Linked DNA regions of Acetoanaerobium sticklandii. The protein of the gene in region 1 interacts with the protein of each later gene in a pairwise test. Links are inferred from orthologs where the notes say so. Each region holds a gene or a part of one and is shown in the gene's direction. Other genes may lie near its edges.

Region 1 (9,073 bases):
AAATTTATACCAATGTGATATATCTGATTGAGACAATTCATTTGAAGTTCATAACATAATTTCTACACCTCCTTTGATTTAATACAATAAAAAAGACTGATTACTCCCTGTAAAGGAGCAAACAGTCTGTGTTCGCGGTACCACCCTTTTTAAGATAAAAACTTTATCTCATCTCATACGGATACTAACATATCCTGCCTCTATAACGTGAGGACACGGTCAACAGCTACTACAATTTTCACCTGACATCTCATGGGTCCATTCTTCTAAAACCACTTGTCTTATCTCACCACCTAAGACTCTCTGTAATAGCTTAATTTAGAGTACTACTCCCAATCACTGATTCTTATATTAAGTTTTACTATTGATAGCTATTATACTAGCAAAAAAAATAAATGCAAGTAGGTTTTATATAAAAATTTAATTTTATTAGGAGCTTATAAACCTTCATAGTTAATTTAAATTCTTGGACTTAAGAATGATTGATTTATATAGAATATTAATACCCAGTTATAGACATAGGACTAAAAGCTTAAATATATAGGATAAAATAATATTTATGAATAAAAAAGTTTATTTGTTGAAAATCAAGGTATATATTAATTAAGAAAATAATAATTATTGTCAATAAACATTATAATATTGACTATTAAAAGGAGGAATTATAATGGGAATTATTGCTTGGATTATTTTAGGTGCTCTTGCAGGTTGGATAGCTAGTAAATTTACTGGTAATGATGCTAGTATGGGAGCGTTTGGTAATATTATCGCAGGTATTGTAGGAGCTTCTGTAGGAGGCTTTGTATTTGGTATGATAGGCGGACAGGGAGTTACTGGATTTAATATATGGAGCTTATTTGTAGCAGTGATTGGTGCAGTAATAGTACTGTCTATTATAAATATGGTAAAAAGATAGTTAAATGATATAAAAAAGTATCAGTTTAAAAGCAGTTAGGAATTTGATAATTTAAAATAAAAGGGACTGTTAGAAAAATAAATATATTGTAGTTTTAAACAAAACCAATATATTGTATTTATTTCTATGCAGTCCCTTTTTAATTTTTAAGCAATCAAATTAAATTAAAGAAAATCTAATGTTATTTACAAATTAAATAAAAGAAAATTTAATGTTATTGATAGTTTTTTAATAAATTATTAACTTTATATATTATATTGAAGTAAAATTTTATTAGATAAATCAAATTTTTGGTTTTTATTTAATAACTTCATTAGGGATATTAAATCTCTCTCGTTTAAAAAATGAGCTAGTTTATCTGATTTATTATTAATTACTTCTTCTAAGATATCAATAAAATTAGCTTCATTGTCATAAATGAATTCTATTATCTTTTTATATGATATTCTATCTTTGTTTTTTAGAGCAAAGGATAGAGCCGTTTTAAGATATTCGTTTGCTTTAGATGTATTTTTTAAATAAGTATACCCAAAAGCCATATTAAGAGAAATATCTGAAATGTAGGCTGGAATATATTTTAAAGAGCTAAGGTGGTCATCTAGGATATCAATTTCTTTTTGAACACTTTTTTTATTGCTCTTAAGTGTAAATATTTTTATTTTCATTGAATTAAGAAGGCCTTCTATTTCATCCTCATTTTGGATAAGAGCCTCTGTAGTATTTAGAATTTCTAAAGCCTTCTTATAGTTTTTGTTTTCTATACATACTAGGATTTTTAAAATATTAATATCTACAATTCTAGATGATTCAGACATTTCTAGATATTTATCTAATTGAGTCAAATGCTTAGATGATTCATCGTAATTTTTATTGTTATAGTTTATTGAGGCAAGTTTATACCATATAGGAACCATGCATTTCATATCTTCAGAAAAACAATGTGCTTGAGCTATTTTGCCTATTTGAAGCGCATCATTTGTTCTTCCTAAATATACACATACATCCATAACTCTAGGAGCAAGATTTAAAACTATCATAGGATTTTTGTCTATTTTAACTGCATTTTCAAATGTCTTGATATAATACGAATAGCTTGTTGGGATATCATTGTGTTCTAAATAATACTTTGCAATTAGCTCATATATATAAGTGTTTTGAGGCTGAAGATCCCACTTGCTTACAAATAAAGCTATTTCGTCTATTTTATCATTAGGAATTTTGTAGTTATTATAAGTGGCTTCCTTAAGATAATCCATATAACCTCTAGCTTTACTTTTTGCATCGTAAATACCAGGAATGAATAAATCTCTAAATTCAAGCTCGATATCTATACCTCTGGCTTTGCATAGACTATTCATATTTCTAACCAAAATCTCAGCGTTACCTCTATTTAAGGTAGCGCGGTTGTTTTCTATAAGGCTAATCAAATTTCTAGTTATATCATCAGCAGCTAATTCATGCTGCTTGAATCCAAGCTCTTTTCTTATTTTTCTTAGAATATCACCTGGAGTAAGTGTAGTTATATTATCCATAATTCACCTCAAATAGAGTTTAAAATAAATGTAAAAAAATTTCACATTGTTATATACTATATTATATATAAAAAAAGATAGAATAGGGAACAAAATTGTTAAAGTTAGCAAAATTGTTTGATTCTAAGTCATTCTGTTAATCCATGAGCTGATTAAGAATAGTTATCAAAAATAAAAGACTTTTTTTATTTTTTAGCATATAATGAAATATAAATAGACTTATTTAGGAGATGATAAGAATGCCTAAGATTTTAAAAAAAATAAAAGATCCTGTTAGCTGTCTTACACATATGGCAGGAGCTATAGCATCAATAGTTGGGATGATTGTTCTCATTTTATTAGCAATTAGAGAAGGAACTCCATGGCATATAGTTGGATTTTCAATTTTTGGAGCTAGCTTAATTTTGCTTTACAGCGCTAGTACAATTTATCATATGCTAGATATCTCGGATAGAGTCAATTTGATACTTAGAAAAGTTGACCATATGATGATATTTGTGCTTATTGCTGGTACTTATACACCTATATGCATAACAGCTCTTAGAGGTGGACTTGGATGGACTCTGCTTGTTGTAATTTGGACAGCTGGAATTTTAGGGATGATTTTAAAGGGTGTGTGGATGAATGCACCTAGATGGCTGTCTACTCTTATTTATGCTGTAATGGGCTGGATGATTATACTTGCTATTTATCCACTAGCAAAAGCTATACCTGCTCAAGGTACAGTATTTTTGGTTATGGGAGGACTCTTCTATACTATAGGCGCAGTTATTTATGGTTTAAAATGGCCAAAGATTAATTTTAAGTATTTCGGATTTCATGAAATATTTCATATTTTTGTGTTAGCGGGCAGTTTAAGTCATTTTTTTATGATGTATTATGTCATATAAAATCCTAGGTTAAGGTTTTAAAATAAAAAATATAAATAAGAAAAAATTGGATTGGAGAGATATATTCATGCAAGAAACAACTCTAGACAAAATCAAGCAAATATCGATTAATTTATTTAACGAAAAGAGCTACGAAGGAACTAGCTTAAAAGATATTTTCAACTTGATTGGAATATCTGCACCTTCTTTTTATTACTATTATTCATCTAAAAAAGATTTATATATAGAGCTGATTAAGGATGCAGAAGAACTTCACAGGAAAGCGTTTATGGAGGTTTTGGAAAAAAGCAAAGCAAAATCAAGCAAACAACAGCTAGAGGCACTTATAAAGCAGTACTGGGTATTTAAAGCAGAAAATCCAGATGTAGCCAATTTTTTAGCCAGAAATGCACTTTTTCCTCCTTTTGAGTTTAGAGAAGAAATCTGGGCTATGCTAAAGGAGCATTATATTAAATATCATGAGTTTGTTCAAGAAATTGTAAAAAATGGCATGGAAACAAATGAGATAAACCAAGATGTTTCAGAAGATTATATTGTAAAAATGTTTTTTCAAATGCTAATCGGTAGTTATATTAATGTAAGTGCGCCTACAAAAGATTCTCTAGATGATAAAGTGAATTTCAGCCTCCAGGTGTTATTTGATGGTATAGGTGCATAAGTAAAAATACCTTGAATATACTAAATTACTGGTGTACAATTTAATTATTTATTGTATACATTGAGAGGAGGCATTAGGTATTGGAAAAATATAATCATAAGCCTATAGAAAAAAAATGGCAGGATATCTGGGAAGAAAAAGGCGTATTTCACGCATCAAATGATTCAGATAAAGAGAAGTTTTATCCTCTTGTAGAGTTTCCTTATCCATCAGGACAAGGGCTGCATGTAGGGCATCCTAGATCATATACTGCACTTGATGTTGTTGCTAGAAGAAGAAGATTGGATGGATATAATGTACTTTATCCTATTGGTTGGGATGCATTTGGCCTTCCTACAGAAAACTATGCAATCAAAAACAAAATTCATCCTAAAATAGTTACAAAGGACAATATAGCTAACTTTAAAAGACAGCTTATGTCTCTTGGAATATCTTTTGACTGGTCAAGAGAGATAAATACTACTGATGAAGGGTATTATAAATGGACTCAGTGGATATTTATTCAGCTTTTCAACAAAGGACTAGCTTACAAAAATAAAATGCCTATAAACTGGTGTAATAGCTGTAAAGTTGGCCTTGCAAATGAAGAGGTTATCCAAGGAACTTGTGAGCGTTGTGGCGGAGAAGTCGTACGTAAAGAAAAAAATCAGTGGATGCTTAAGATTACTGAGTATGCAGATAGATTGATTGATGATTTAGATTTAGTTAATTATATAGATAGAGTTAAGATTCAGCAGAAAAATTGGATTGGTCGTTCATATGGTATGGAGATTAAATTTCCAGTCGACGATACTAGCTTAACTGTATTTACTACAAGACCAGATACTATATATGGAGCTACATATATGGTAATTTCTCCTGAGCATCCTATAATTCAGGAAAAAAGCCACAAAATTCAAAACTTAGATGAAGTTCTTGCATATAAAGAAGAAGCTGCTAAAAAATCTGAGTTTGAAAGAACTGAAGTAAACACTGAAAAAACAGGTGTAAGAGTTTTAGGCTTAGATGCTGTAAATCCTCTTACAAAACAAAATATTCCGCTTTTTGTTTCTGATTATGTTCTTATGACATATGGAACGGGAGCTATAATGGCAGTGCCAGGCCATGATACAAGAGACCATGAATTTGCAAAAGTATTTGATCTACCTATAGTTGAGGTAGTATCAGGAGGAAATGTTCAGGAAGAAGCCTTTACTGATATAGATAATGGTACTATTGTAAATTCGCCTATTATAGATGGACTTTCTGTTAAAGAAGCTAAAGAAAAAATATCTGAGTATATAGAAGCTCAGGGACTTGGAACTAAAAAAGTAAACTTTAAATTAAGAGACTGGGTATTTTCTAGACAAAGATATTGGGGAGAGCCTATTCCACTTGTGTATTGTGAAAAATGTGGTTGGGTGCCGCTTCCAGATAGTGAGCTACCACTTACACTACCAGAAGTAGAATCTTATGAACCGACAGACGATGGAGAGTCACCACTTTCTAAAATCACTGACTGGGTAAGTACTACATGTCCTTGCTGTAGTGGACCAGCGCAAAGAGAGACTGACACTATGCCGCAGTGGGCTGGCTCATCATGGTATTTCTTAAGATATGCAGACCCTGACAATAATGAGGAGCTAGCTTCTAAAAAAGCTCTTGATTACTGGATGCCAGTAGATTGGTACAATGGAGGAATGGAGCATACTACGCTTCACCTTCTATATTCACGTTTCTGGCATAAAGTTCTATATGATATAGGTGTAGTTACAAACCCTGAACCGTATGCAAAGAGAACTTCTCATGGTATGATTCTAGGTGAAAACAACGAAAAAATGTCCAAATCAAGAGGCAACGTTGTTAATCCAGATGAAATAGTAGAAGAGTATGGTGCTGACACCTTTAGAATGTATGAAATGTTCATTGGAGACTTTGAAAAAAGTGTTCCATGGTCATCTTTAGGAATCAAAGGCTGTAGACGTTTTATAGAGCGTACTTGGAAGCTTCAAGAAATGATTAGAGAGGAAGACATATTCTCTGATAAAATCGAATCTAGCTTGCACAAGACTATCAAAAAAGTGACAGAGGATTATGAAACCCTAAAATTCAACACAGCCATAGCGGCTATGATGTCATTGATAAATGAAATTTATGATATAGGTGGAATAACTAAAAAGGACTATCAAACATTCTTGATTTTATTAAATCCAGTTGCTCCCCACGTTACTGAAGAACTATGGCAGCTTATGGGATTTGACGGATTCTTAAATGAAGCTCCTTGGCCAAAATATGATGAATCAAAGCTTGTAGAGTCTACTATAGAGATACCTGTTCAGATTAATGGAAAGGTAAGAGGCAAGATAGTAGTAGCAGCAAACATATCTCAAGATGAAGTAATCACAATGGCAAAATCTGATTTAGTTGTAAAAGATATGTTAGACGGAAAAGAAATTAAGAAAATAATTTATGTTCCAGGAAAAATACTAAATATAGTTGTATAAAGCATAGAACAATCTTCTATTATGAAATTCTTAATAAAAACACTAAAAACTTGAGGCTTATTTGCTTCAGGTTTTTAGTGTTTTAGATGGTTAATATAATTTAAAAAGTTAGCTATTTTTTTAAAAAAGAAAGTAAGTAAGACCTTCTATTAATTTCATCTGGATCAGTATATTTATTGTAATTATCTTTGCTATGCTGGTCTAAAATCTTAAATGGATCATTTTTTTCATCAAGTTCATTTTTTGAAGATGAAGCAAAATGAATTTTACTATAGTTAATCATAGAATTCCTAATATCAATATTAGTAGTTGAATTAGTAGAACTTTGACGAACATTTTCGTACTTAATCTCAGAATCGCTAGAGCCACTTTTTGAATAGGATATTAATTTTGAGATTGCACCTTTGCGTTCAGCTACATCAGTTGGACTCATTCCAAGAGCTATATTAGCTTCTACTCTAAGTTTAAACTCTGTAATCCAATCCCTTCTTCCTTCAGAATCCTCTACTGTTTTAAAGTTGTTTACTCCAAAAACTTTCCTAAAATCAACAGAAAGCATAGATATAACAGTTCTATCTGCTACAGTTATTTTGTCAGATAAACATAGTTCTCTTTTTAAAGCAGAGACTTCCTCATAAGTGGCATTTCTAAGGTCAATTTTTCCAATAAGACTTTCAGATAAATTGTTTTTACCAGATAGGTAACCCTCTATTTCTTCTTTACTATTACTATATTCGCTAACAGGTTTATTAGTAGATTTGGGTGGGTTTAAGGTTGATGGATTTGACACATAAGTATTTGAAACTATCAAGAAAATCGCCTCCTAAATTATGTAAAAAATATCACAATGATTATATCGGGGAAAACAAAAATAGGCTTTAATTAGCATAAATAATATTTACTATAAGAATTTTGTATTAATATTTTAAACAAGATACTATTATTTAGAGAACCAAGGTTAATACTGAGGTTCTTTTTTTAATCTCAAATTTACATAGGGATAATGAAACCTTAACATTAGTGGGATATAAATGAAGTAAGTACAATTATAAGGAGTGATTACATGGCTAAGGTAGTGGATGTGATTCATGAATACAAAATTTTGAAGACGAAAAGGGATTTTGTAGTAATCAATACACGAGGTAATAATTGTAACCATTCGCACTTCCTTCATGAAAGAGCTGCAAGAAATTTAATCGATATAGTTTTGCGTAAACAAATACCGAAAAGTATATATTTTCAAGAAGCCGCTAAAAGAATTATACTTGATGAAAGCTACGAGGAAAAAATAATTTTGAATCAAAGAAAAAGCAAAAAAGAAAGGTATGTAAATTATTGCAGATGATTCAATCGTTCTATACCTCTTATAAAATATGATATACTTATTAAAATATCAGATTAAACTCATATGGTTAAGAGGTAAAATATGATGAAAAAATATATAAGATTAAGTATAGAAACTGAAGACAAGATAGGAGTAACTCTAAAAATTCTAGGTAAAATTTATTCTAGACATATAAGTCTAAATTCAGTTGAGGTGTTTTCTAAAAGAGTAAATATCCAGATTGAGGATATTGAAAGCCAAGAAATTAAAGATATTACAAATGATTTGATGCAATTAGAGGACGTTATTTCTATTAAAGAAATTAAGCTTTTAGAATTTGAAAAAAGCTCAAAACGTCTTGAGGCTATTATAGATTCTGTAGATGAAGGAGTAATAGCTCTAAATCCAAAATTAGAAATTGAATTTTTCAATGACTATTCAGAGAAAATATTTGATTATGATAAAACAGAGCTACTAGGGAAAAATATAAAAAGCTTTCTAGGAAAGAGTACAAATTTAATAGGTTTCTTGGAACAAGGGAAAAATTATGATAATATAGAAACTTTCATCCAAAATGAGAGAGTAGAAGGCAGATATTTGGCTAGCGGAAGAGCGATAAAGGATGATGATGGATATTCTGCTGGAGCAGTTCTAACTATTAAAGACTATAAAAAAGCAAAAGAGCTGGCAGATATAGTGATAAGCTCTGAAGATGATCAATTTAAAGATATAATAGGAAATAGCAATGCTATATACAACCTTAAAAAAATAGCTAAAGCTGTTGCGAAAAGTGATTCGACTATTCTTATAAGAGGAGAAAGTGGAACGGGCAAAGAGCTTTTTGCAAGAGCGATAAAGAATCTAAGCCAAAGAGAAAATCAGAGATTTATAACTATAAATTGTGCTGCTATTCCTGATTCTTTGATAGAAAGTGAACTATTTGGCTATGAAAAAGGTAGCTTTACAGGAGCTCTAAACAGTGGGAAACTAGGACTTTTTAAAGAAGCGGATAAAGGAACTTTATTTCTGGATGAAATAGGAGAACTATCACTTACAACTCAGGCCAAACTGCTCAGAGTATTGCAAGAAGGTGTGGTTAGAAGAATAGGAAGCAGTAAGGAAGAAAAAGTCGATGTGAGAATAATCTGTGCAACTCATAGAAATTTGGAAGAAATGATTGAAAAAGGAATGTTTAGAGAGGATTTATACTATAGGCTTAATGTTATACCTCTAGAGATTCCACCTCTGCGTGATAGAAAAGAAGATATTC
Region 2 (8,949 bases), 1.5 Mb from region 1 along the record:
TACGCCGATAATTCATAAAGGTAAGAAAAAAGGTGTACTTTATATGTGCGCTCCGGTTAGATTCAAGGAGTTTAGTATCGTAGATAGCTCAGTTGCACAAATCATTGCTCCGATAATAGGAGATTTTATGTAGGGAATTATTTCTCCTATTATCGATTAATTATTCACTTATATCATTTAATCTGATATCATAATATGTATATAGAACTCAAATCTTGATATGGATATAGGAGTGTTGCTTGTGCTGAATATTGTAACATCTGATCAAAGACATTATGTAGATAGGGACTGGCTTAAGGGATATCTAACCTTCTCCTTTCAAGATTATTATGATGAGGAAAACAATGATTTTGGCAATCTTTTGGTTTTCAATGAAGAGGTATTAAGCCCTGGGAAAGGCTTCAATATGCATCCGACTCATTATATGGAAGTCATAACTTATGTTTTAGATGGAGAGCTAGCCCACTTCGACAATGTATCAAATGAAACGACACATATTAGCACTGGAGAGTTTCAAATACTTCATGCAGGTGATGGTATAGAGCATAGCGAGAAAAATGCATCAAAAGAATATCCATTAAAGTTTTTACAATTTTGGTTCTCTCCAAATAGTTATGAAAACAAAGCTGGATATGATAAACTGAGGATTGATAAAGATAAAGCCACAAATTGCTTATATAAGATTTTTGGCAAGGATGATGGACTTTGCCATATAAGACAAGATGTGAACTTTTATCTCAGTGTACTAGATAATGGAAAACCACTGGAATATAATCCTTCTGAAGGTAGAAAAACCTTTATTTTTCTATTGGATGGGAAACTAGACATAAACAGACATATATTAAACAGCAAGGATTCAGCTAGAACTAAAGATTCTGAAAGCCTTTTAATAAATGCTTTGGAAAAAAGTGAATTCTTTCTTATTGATATTAACTAGGCAGCCAGTGGCTGCTTAGTTTTTTTCATTAGGGATTATTTAACTTCATATATGATATAAAATTAGTGCAATATTTTTTGTTATATTGTAACATAATCTGTAGAAGATAAAAAAAGAAAGGACTAAACTAGTTTATCTGTTTAGAAATAACGAAATATGACATCGACTAAAACAAAATTTGACAAAACATTTTTTAAAACCATGCTGGCCATAGCTATACCGATATCCATTCAAAATCTTATCAGTTCTTCTCTTAACATGATAGATATATTGATGATAGGCAGAGTAAGTGAAAATGCTCTTGCCGCTGTAGGAATGGCAAATCAGCTGTTCTTTTTCTTTATGCTAATTTCCTTTGGTATTTGCTCAGGCGCTGGTATTTTTATTTCTCAATATTGGGGTAAAAAAGATATAACTAAAATAAAATCCACACTAGGATTTGCCATCATAGCAGTGGCTATTATTGGGCTTATATTTTCATTTGTAGCTATAGTGCTTCCTAAATATATCATGATGGTATTTGATGCCAAGGGTGAAGTTATGGAGCTTGGGGTATCATATCTAAGAATAATAGGTATTAGTTATGTAGTTACGGCAATAAGCTTTGCATATGGATTTTCTTGCAGAAGTGTCCAAAAAGCAAATATGCCTATGATAGTAAGTTCAATATCTTTATTAATTAATACTGGACTTAACTATTTGCTTATATTTGGTAAATTCGGATTTCCTGAGATGGGAGTTAGCGGAGCTGCGTTAGCTACAACAATTGCAAGATTTACAGAGTTATTTTTAATGATACTAATAATATATAGAGATAAAACCCATCCTCTTGCTGCTAATATTAAAGAACTGATGGCATTTGATAAGGATTTTCTGAAAAAATACTACGTTACGGCAACTCCTGTTATTATAAATGAAATGATGTGGTCGCTTGGAACTATAATGTATTCTGTTGCTTATTCTAGGGTAGGAACTACAGCTATTGCAGCAGTTCAAGTTGCAAATACAGTTTCGAATATATTTATGGTAGGCTCAATGGGTGTAGGAAATGCTTGCGCAGTTATGCTTGGAAGTGAACTGGGAGCAGGAAGAGATGAAATAGCAATTCAGTATGCTAAGAGATTTTGTGTGATTACTTTTTCTATAGGAGCAGGAGTGGGATTACTTTTATATACGAGTATTCCTTTAGTAAATACATGGTTTGGTGTTACACCTAATTTAGAACAAAGCGTTAGAAATATTTTGCTAGTAAAATGCTTTTTCTCTCCATTTGTTACTTTTAATACAGCTTTGATTATAGGTATTTTACGAAGTGGTGGAGATACAAAATATGCCTTGTTTTTAGAAATGGGTGGAGTGTGGTTTATAGGCGTGCCGATGGCTTTTTTAGGGGCTCTTTGGTTTAAGCTTCCGATTCATTTTATAGTGCTTATGGTTAGTTTTGAAGAGTTTTTTAAAACTATAGTAGGACTTCCGAGGGTTCTTTCAAACAAATGGGCTAAAAATCTAGTAGATGATACAGCTTTAGCTTAAATAATAAATAAAAACTTTATTTTATCAAAGAAAGGGTGAGAGATATTATGAAGGTATTATTTACTTATGATTATGGAAAAGAAAAAATGGATAGTATCAGAGCTTTAGGTTATGAAGTTGAGATTATTGATGAAGGCAGATTTACTCCTGAGCAGGTGCCTTATGATGCCGAGGTTATGTGTTGCTATAATCCTTTTGATAGATTAGACATAACGAAATTTCCAAATCTTAAGCTGATTCAGCTATCTAGCATAGGTTTTGATTTCATACCAAAAGAGGATATCATAAATAAATCTATCATCTTGTCAAACAACAGAGGTGGATATTCCATACCTATGGGCGAATGGATAGTTATGAACCTTCTTATGCTTTCAAGAAAAGCTGTAAAGTTTTGGGATAATAAAAAAGAAAAGAAATGGAAGCTAGATTCTAAACTCATAGAGCTATATGGAAAGACAGTTACCTTTCTAGGGACAGGAACTATATCGAGTGAAGCAGCAAAAAGGCTTCAAGGATTTGAAATGAATGTAGTAGGAGTAAATACAAAAGGAACTGACACGCTTTATTTTGACAAGGTGTATCCTCTAGGCGAAGTTAAAACAGCTATTGAGCAAGCAGATTATCTTGTAATGGTACTTCCTTTTACTGAAATGACTAATCATTTTCTAGATAAAGAGAAGCTTTCATGGATGAAGAATACTGCTATGTTAATCAATGTTTCAAGAGGAAATGTCATAGATGAAGTAGCTCTTACTGAGGCGCTAAAATCTAAAACTCTAGCTGGAGCTGCCTTGGATGTTTTTGAAGAGGAGCCTCTAAGCGCTGACAGTGAGCTTTGGGAGATGGAGAACGTATTTATTTCACCTCATAATTCATGGATATCAGAGCAAAGAGATAATAGAAGATTTAATTTGATTTATGAAAATTTAAAAGCTTATATTAAAAATAAACAGTTAAAAAATGTAGTAGATATAAAGAGGGGTTACTAAATTAATTATTAAAAATAATTGGGGTGATTAGTTGTCGGAGATAAGAATTGATCCTATAACAGGAAGACATGTAATTTTTGCTGTAGAAAGAGATTTAAGGCCAACTGACTTATGGAATTTAGCTAAAGAAGTTAATCCTATGTCAGAACTTGACTATGTGCAAAAATGTCCTTTTTGCAAGGGCAATGAATCAGCTACACCAGAGGAAATATTAAAGGTTCCAGATAGTGAAGATTGGAAGATAAGGGTATTTCCAAACAAATTTCCAGCCATAAAAAGCATGGATGATGAAAATATGCAAAGCTCAAAGCCACACTCAATATATGAAAAATACAGTGGTATAGGCACTCATGAGGTTATAGTTGAGTCGCCTTTTCATAATACGAATTACTTTACCATGAACCTAGAGGATTTTACAATATTTATTGAGGCGATGGTTTTAAGATATAAGGCTATAATTAGCAATAAGGATATAGAATATGTGAGCTTTTTCAAAAATCATCAAAAATTAGCTGGGGCGTCCTTGTTTCATCCTCATAGTCAACTTATTGGGCTAAATTCTGTTCCAGATTTTGTAAAATATGAGGTAGAAGGCTCCAAAACATTTTTTGACAAAACTCACTCTTGCCCTTATTGCCATATACTAGAGCTTGAGCTCAGCAAAAAGGAAAGGTTAGTATATGAAAATGAGCACTTTGCAGTTATTTGTCCATTTGCCCCTAAGTATAAGTACGAAACTTGGATACTTCCAAAAAAACACCTTCCTTATTTTGAAACGGAAGATAATATAGATGAATTGGCAAAAGCTCTTTACTTTTGCTTTAAAGCCATGTATATAGAGCTTGGAGATTTTCCTTTCAATATGTTTTTGCATGCACTTCCAAAAACTATGAAATCTGGAGAAATATACTATCACTATCATTTCGAAATAAACCCTAGACTTTCTGGAAATGCAGGCTTTGAACTTGGTACAGGAATTTATATTAACAGTATATATCCAGAGGAAGCTGCAAAGAAGCTAAAGGAAGCTTTGGAAAAGGAAGAAAAATAAAATAGCAGAGGTGATATTCATGGCCGAATCTATAAATGAAAAAGACATTTATAATAAAATTAATGAGCTAAGAGAGCGCATTGAGCATCACAGCATACTTTATTATGTTCAGGATAGTCCGGAAATCTCTGATGCAGATTTTGATATGCTTATGAAGGAATTAATTGCTTTAGAAGAAAAATATCCAGAATATATTACTGAAGATTCACCCACTCAAAGAATAGGTGGAGAGGCTCTATCGAAATTTGACCAGGTACGCCACAGCGTTCAGATGATGTCGCTTTCAAATGCGTTTTCAAAGCAGGATTTACTAGATTTTGATTCAAGAGTAAGGCAAATGATACCAAAGCCTGAGTATGTTTTGGAATTTAAAATAGATGGACTGTCAGTTGCACTTACATATGAAAAAGGAAAGTTCAAAGTAGGAGCAACAAGAGGCGATGGAGTAGTCGGAGAGGATGTAACAAAAAATCTAAAGACAATTAAATCAATACCTATGAAGCTAAAGGAAGAAGTATCTTTAGTAGTAAGAGGAGAAGTCTATATTCCAAAGGAAAAATTTAAAGAGCTCAATTTACAACAAGAAGAAAATGGGCTAGCTTTATTTGCAAATCCTAGAAATGCAGCCGCAGGTTCGCTTAGGCAGCTCGATTCAAACATCACAGCTAAAAGACCACTTGATATATTTATATTTAATTTACAAGAAATAATAGATAAGGATATATATACTCATAGTGAAGCTTTAGAATATTTAAAAGCTCTTGGACTAAAAGTAAGTCCTATGAGAAATGTCTATTCCTCGATGGAAGCTGTCTGGGACGAAATATCAGTTTGGCATGACAAAAGGCATGAGCTTGATTTTGAGATAGACGGGATAGTTATAAAAGTAAATGATCTAGCTCAAAGAGCAATGCTTGGAGAGACAGCTAAAGCTCCTAGGTGGGCTATCGCTTATAAATTTCCAGCGGAAAGACAGCTCACTCAGATAGAAGATATAATCGTTCAAGTTGGAAGAACAGGTACTATTACGCCAACTGCAATTTTGACTCCTGTGAGGATTGCTGGCTCTACAGTTAGCAGAGCTACTCTTCATAACGAGGACTTTATAAAAGCCAAAGATATAAAGATAAAGGACTGGGCATATATTCAAAAGGCTGGAGATATTATCCCAGAGGTATATGAAGTTGATATAAGTAAAAGAACAGGTGTAGAGTATGAGTTTAAAATGCCTGAAACCTGCCCTGAATGTCATACTCCTACGGTTAGAGTTGAAGGTGAGGCCGCTTTAAAATGCCCTAATATTACTTGCCCAGCTCAGATAAAAAGAGGAATAATACATTTTGTATCGAAATCAGCTATGGACATAGATAAGCTAGGAGAGGCTATTGTAATTCAGCTATATGAAGCTGGCCTAATAAATGATATGGCTGATATCTACTATCTTAATCCAGATGAAATTTTGGCTTTGCCAAGAATGGGCTCAAAATCTGTTTCAAATCTAATGAATTCTATTGAGGAATCCAAAACTGCAGGGCTTGATAGACTGCTGATAGGGCTAGGGATAAGATATATTGGAACTAAGGCAGCAAAAACTCTCGCATCTGTATATTCTGATATAGAGCAGATTAAACAGGCTTCGATAGAAGAACTACTTCAAATTGATGAAATAGGAGAAAAGATGGCTCAAAGCATCTTTGAGTTTTTTAAAGTTGAGGAAAACTTAAATTTAATTGAAAGACTAAAACTAGCTGGAGTTTCCATGAGCGTTGATAAAAAAAATAGTCAGCAAAAGCCTATATTTGAAGGTATGAAATTTGTGCTGACAGGAACTTTAGAAACGCTAAAAAGAGATGAAGCAGCAGTCTTAATAGAAGAAAGACTGGGAAAGACATCCTCATCGGTTAGCAAAAATACAACTGCTGTTATAGCAGGGGAAGAAGCAGGCTCAAAGCTAGATAAAGCTATAGCTTTAGGCGTTGCAGTAATAAATGAAGAGGTATTTAAAAAGCTTCTAAAGCTCGAAACTAAGGAAGAGGTCCTTGCCAAACTTTTAGAATCACAAGAAAGGTAGGTGAGTTAGAATTATTTATCCACCTAAGCTAAGTACTGCTGAGCGTGAAAGTCTAGGAATGGTTTTTACTGATGATAAAATCTCAAATTTTATGGTAAAAAGAAGCCTAAAGCTTTTAAGTGATTCATTTGAATCTAAAAATAAATCTATTGAAGCTGCAAAGATACTGGATCCTTGTATAGGAGGTGCAAGTTTTGATATAGCGCTTTTCCAAGCTTTGGAGCAAGAGTATATAAAAAGTTATAAGTTAAGTGAGTTCCTAAAAACTAACTTTATTGGTATAGATATTGAAGCATCAGCTATTGAGCTTGCTAAAGAAAATTTAAAAAAGGTTGGAATAAGCTATGCAGATAACCTAAATCTTAAGTGCAAAGATTATTTGACTGATTTTAATGAACAAGGCTTTGACCTTATAATAGGAAACCCTCCTTATATAGGAGAAAAGGGAAATAGAGCTGTGTTTTCTAAAGTAAGAGATACTGAGTTTGGGAAAAAATATTATGAAAAAGGCATGGATTATTTTTACTTTTTCATTGAGAAATCTTTAGAAATATTAAATGAAGATGGAATTTTAGCTATGATAACACCAGCTTATTGGACTAGGGCAGATTCAGCTTCAAAATTAAGAGAAGCTATTAGAGCTAGAGCTAGCTTTGTAGATGTAATAGATTTTGGGGAACTTAGAGCATTTAAAGATGCAGTAGGTCACCACAGCTTGATTTTTTTTCTTCAGAAGAAAAAAACAGCAGAGTTTTCTTACTATCTTATAAATGAAACCAAAAATGACTTAGGTGAAATCTTAGAAAATATTTTATATGGCATAAATATGAGCCCTGAACCTGAAATATCTATATCAAAAGAGAATCATTCAGATTTTATTAAAAGCTGTGTTTCTAGTGAGTTTTGTATGAACTATTCCCCTTATTTTAATTTCATATCTAAAAAGACACAGGGTATTTTTGAAAAAATAAAGAAGCATACAAAATCGATTTTAGGAGAGCTTGCATCTATTAATCAAGGTATAGTAAGCGGAGCGGACAGGGTAACAAATAAAAACCTAAGTGTTTTGAAAGAACAAATTGATAACGAAGCTGATATGAATATAAAGATAGGTGATGGGATATTTGTTTTAAATGAAAAAGAAGCCAGCGAGTATATAAATGTATGCTCTTGCTTAGTTAGTTTCTACAAAAATTCAGACATCACAGCTTATTCAATAAAAAAGCCGAAGTACTATTTGCTTTATTCTACGAGCAAAATGAGTGATGCTGATGAGGAAAAGGCTATAAAGCACCTTTCTAAATTTGAAGTTATACTAAATAAAAGAAGAGAATCTATGCTAGGAAAGCTTCCATACTATCATTTGCAGTGGCCAAGGCGTAAGGAGATATTTACAGGTGAAAAGATAGTATCTCCTCAAAGAGCTCTTTATCCGAGCTTTGCGTATTCTGATGATGAGCTTTACGCTAGTGCGGATGTTTATTATATTACAGATATTAAGGAAAATCCATTTTTCATCTTAGGTTATTTAAACAGCTCCTTCACTGATTTTTATTTAAGACATGTGGGAAAAAAGAAGGGGAAATATTTAGAGCTATATCAAAGACCTCTAAGTGAAATGCCTGTGATAGATATAAGTGAGGATAAAAAACTAGAAATAGCTCATAGAGCGCAAAAAATCACTAATTCCAAGATATGCGACTCTTTGAAGATAAGTCAATTAAAATTAGAAATAGATAATATAATATGGAATGAGCTTTACAATCTTTAATAAAACTTCACAGAATCAAATAGCGAGCCTCAAATGTTAACAAAACTTAACATTTGAGGCTTTTTTTAATAAAACTATATGTCCGCGAATTGAAGACATATAGTTTTATTTTTATGTTTTTTAATTTTTGACAAGCAAACAACAATTGTTGATAAATTGTGAAAATATTAAAAATTAAGCTTTTTTTGGGTTTATTGTTTCCATTGGTAATAAACGATAATGAATGTCACCTTAGAACGTTCATTTTTCAAACACAATTTTAAAATGTTAAATAAAGTTAAAATTTGATTTATTGTAATATTATTGAAATAAATAAATCTTATGCATATAATAATTTTTAACAATGATTCTTGAAGAAAAGTTTCATTCAATTTTACAAATGTTTAGAAAAGGAGTGATAAAATGGGAAGATATGTTCTGAAAAGAATTGGATCAATGGTAATAACATTGTTTGTAATTACTACGTTCACATTTATAATGATGCACCTTGTTCCAGGAGGACCATTTACATCTGAAAAGAAGCTTCCACCAGAGATAGAAAGAGCTTTGGCGGAAAAGTATAATCTAAATGATCCTATTAGTACACAGTATTTTGAT

What was found.
Region 2: the proteins of leuS (region 1) and ligA interact in binary tests that used the Escherichia coli proteins (3 or more experiments, as listed by UniProt). The link is inferred for Acetoanaerobium sticklandii from one-to-one orthologs.

The regions. Positions count from the first base shown.
Region 1 is NC_014614.1:2,169,716-2,178,788, reverse strand. What follows is about bases 3,714-6,777. They hold leuS (leucine--tRNA ligase), read left to right. Parts: upstream 3,714-4,076; coding sequence 4,077-6,479; downstream 6,480-6,777. Other genes in these bases: CLOST_RS10300 (hypothetical protein), read right to left, coding at 6,592-6,777; CLOST_RS10310 (TetR/AcrR family transcriptional regulator), read left to right, coding at 3,714-3,996. Also shown: CLOST_RS10325 (GlsB/YeaQ/YmgE family stress response membrane protein), read left to right, coding at 668-916; CLOST_RS10320 (helix-turn-helix domain-containing protein), read right to left, coding at 1,162-2,448; PAQR family membrane homeostasis protein TrhA, read left to right, coding at 2,688-3,338; more of CLOST_RS10310, read left to right, coding at 3,406-3,713; more of CLOST_RS10300, read right to left, coding at 6,778-7,290; CLOST_RS10295 (hypothetical protein), read left to right, coding at 7,543-7,824; CLOST_RS10290 (sigma 54-interacting transcriptional regulator), read left to right, coding at 7,906-9,073.
Region 2 is NC_014614.1:687,169-696,117, forward strand. The notes cover bases 4,116-7,055. They hold ligA (NAD-dependent DNA ligase LigA), read left to right. Parts: upstream 4,116-4,529; coding sequence 4,530-6,581; downstream 6,582-7,055. Other genes in these bases: CLOST_RS03155 (galactose-1-phosphate uridylyltransferase), read left to right, coding at 4,116-4,510; CLOST_RS03165 (Eco57I restriction-modification methylase domain-containing protein), read left to right, coding at 6,595-7,055. Also shown: CLOST_RS03135 (diguanylate cyclase), read left to right, coding at 1-133; CLOST_RS03140 (pirin family protein), read left to right, coding at 242-937; CLOST_RS03145 (MATE family efflux transporter), read left to right, coding at 1,094-2,470; CLOST_RS03150 (phosphoglycerate dehydrogenase), read left to right, coding at 2,518-3,459; more of CLOST_RS03155, read left to right, coding at 3,491-4,115; more of CLOST_RS03165, read left to right, coding at 7,056-8,352; CLOST_RS03170 (ABC transporter permease), read left to right, coding at 8,755-8,949. UniProt on the Escherichia coli protein: DNA ligase that catalyzes the formation of phosphodiester linkages between 5'-phosphoryl and 3'-hydroxyl groups in double-stranded DNA using NAD as a coenzyme and as the energy source for the reaction.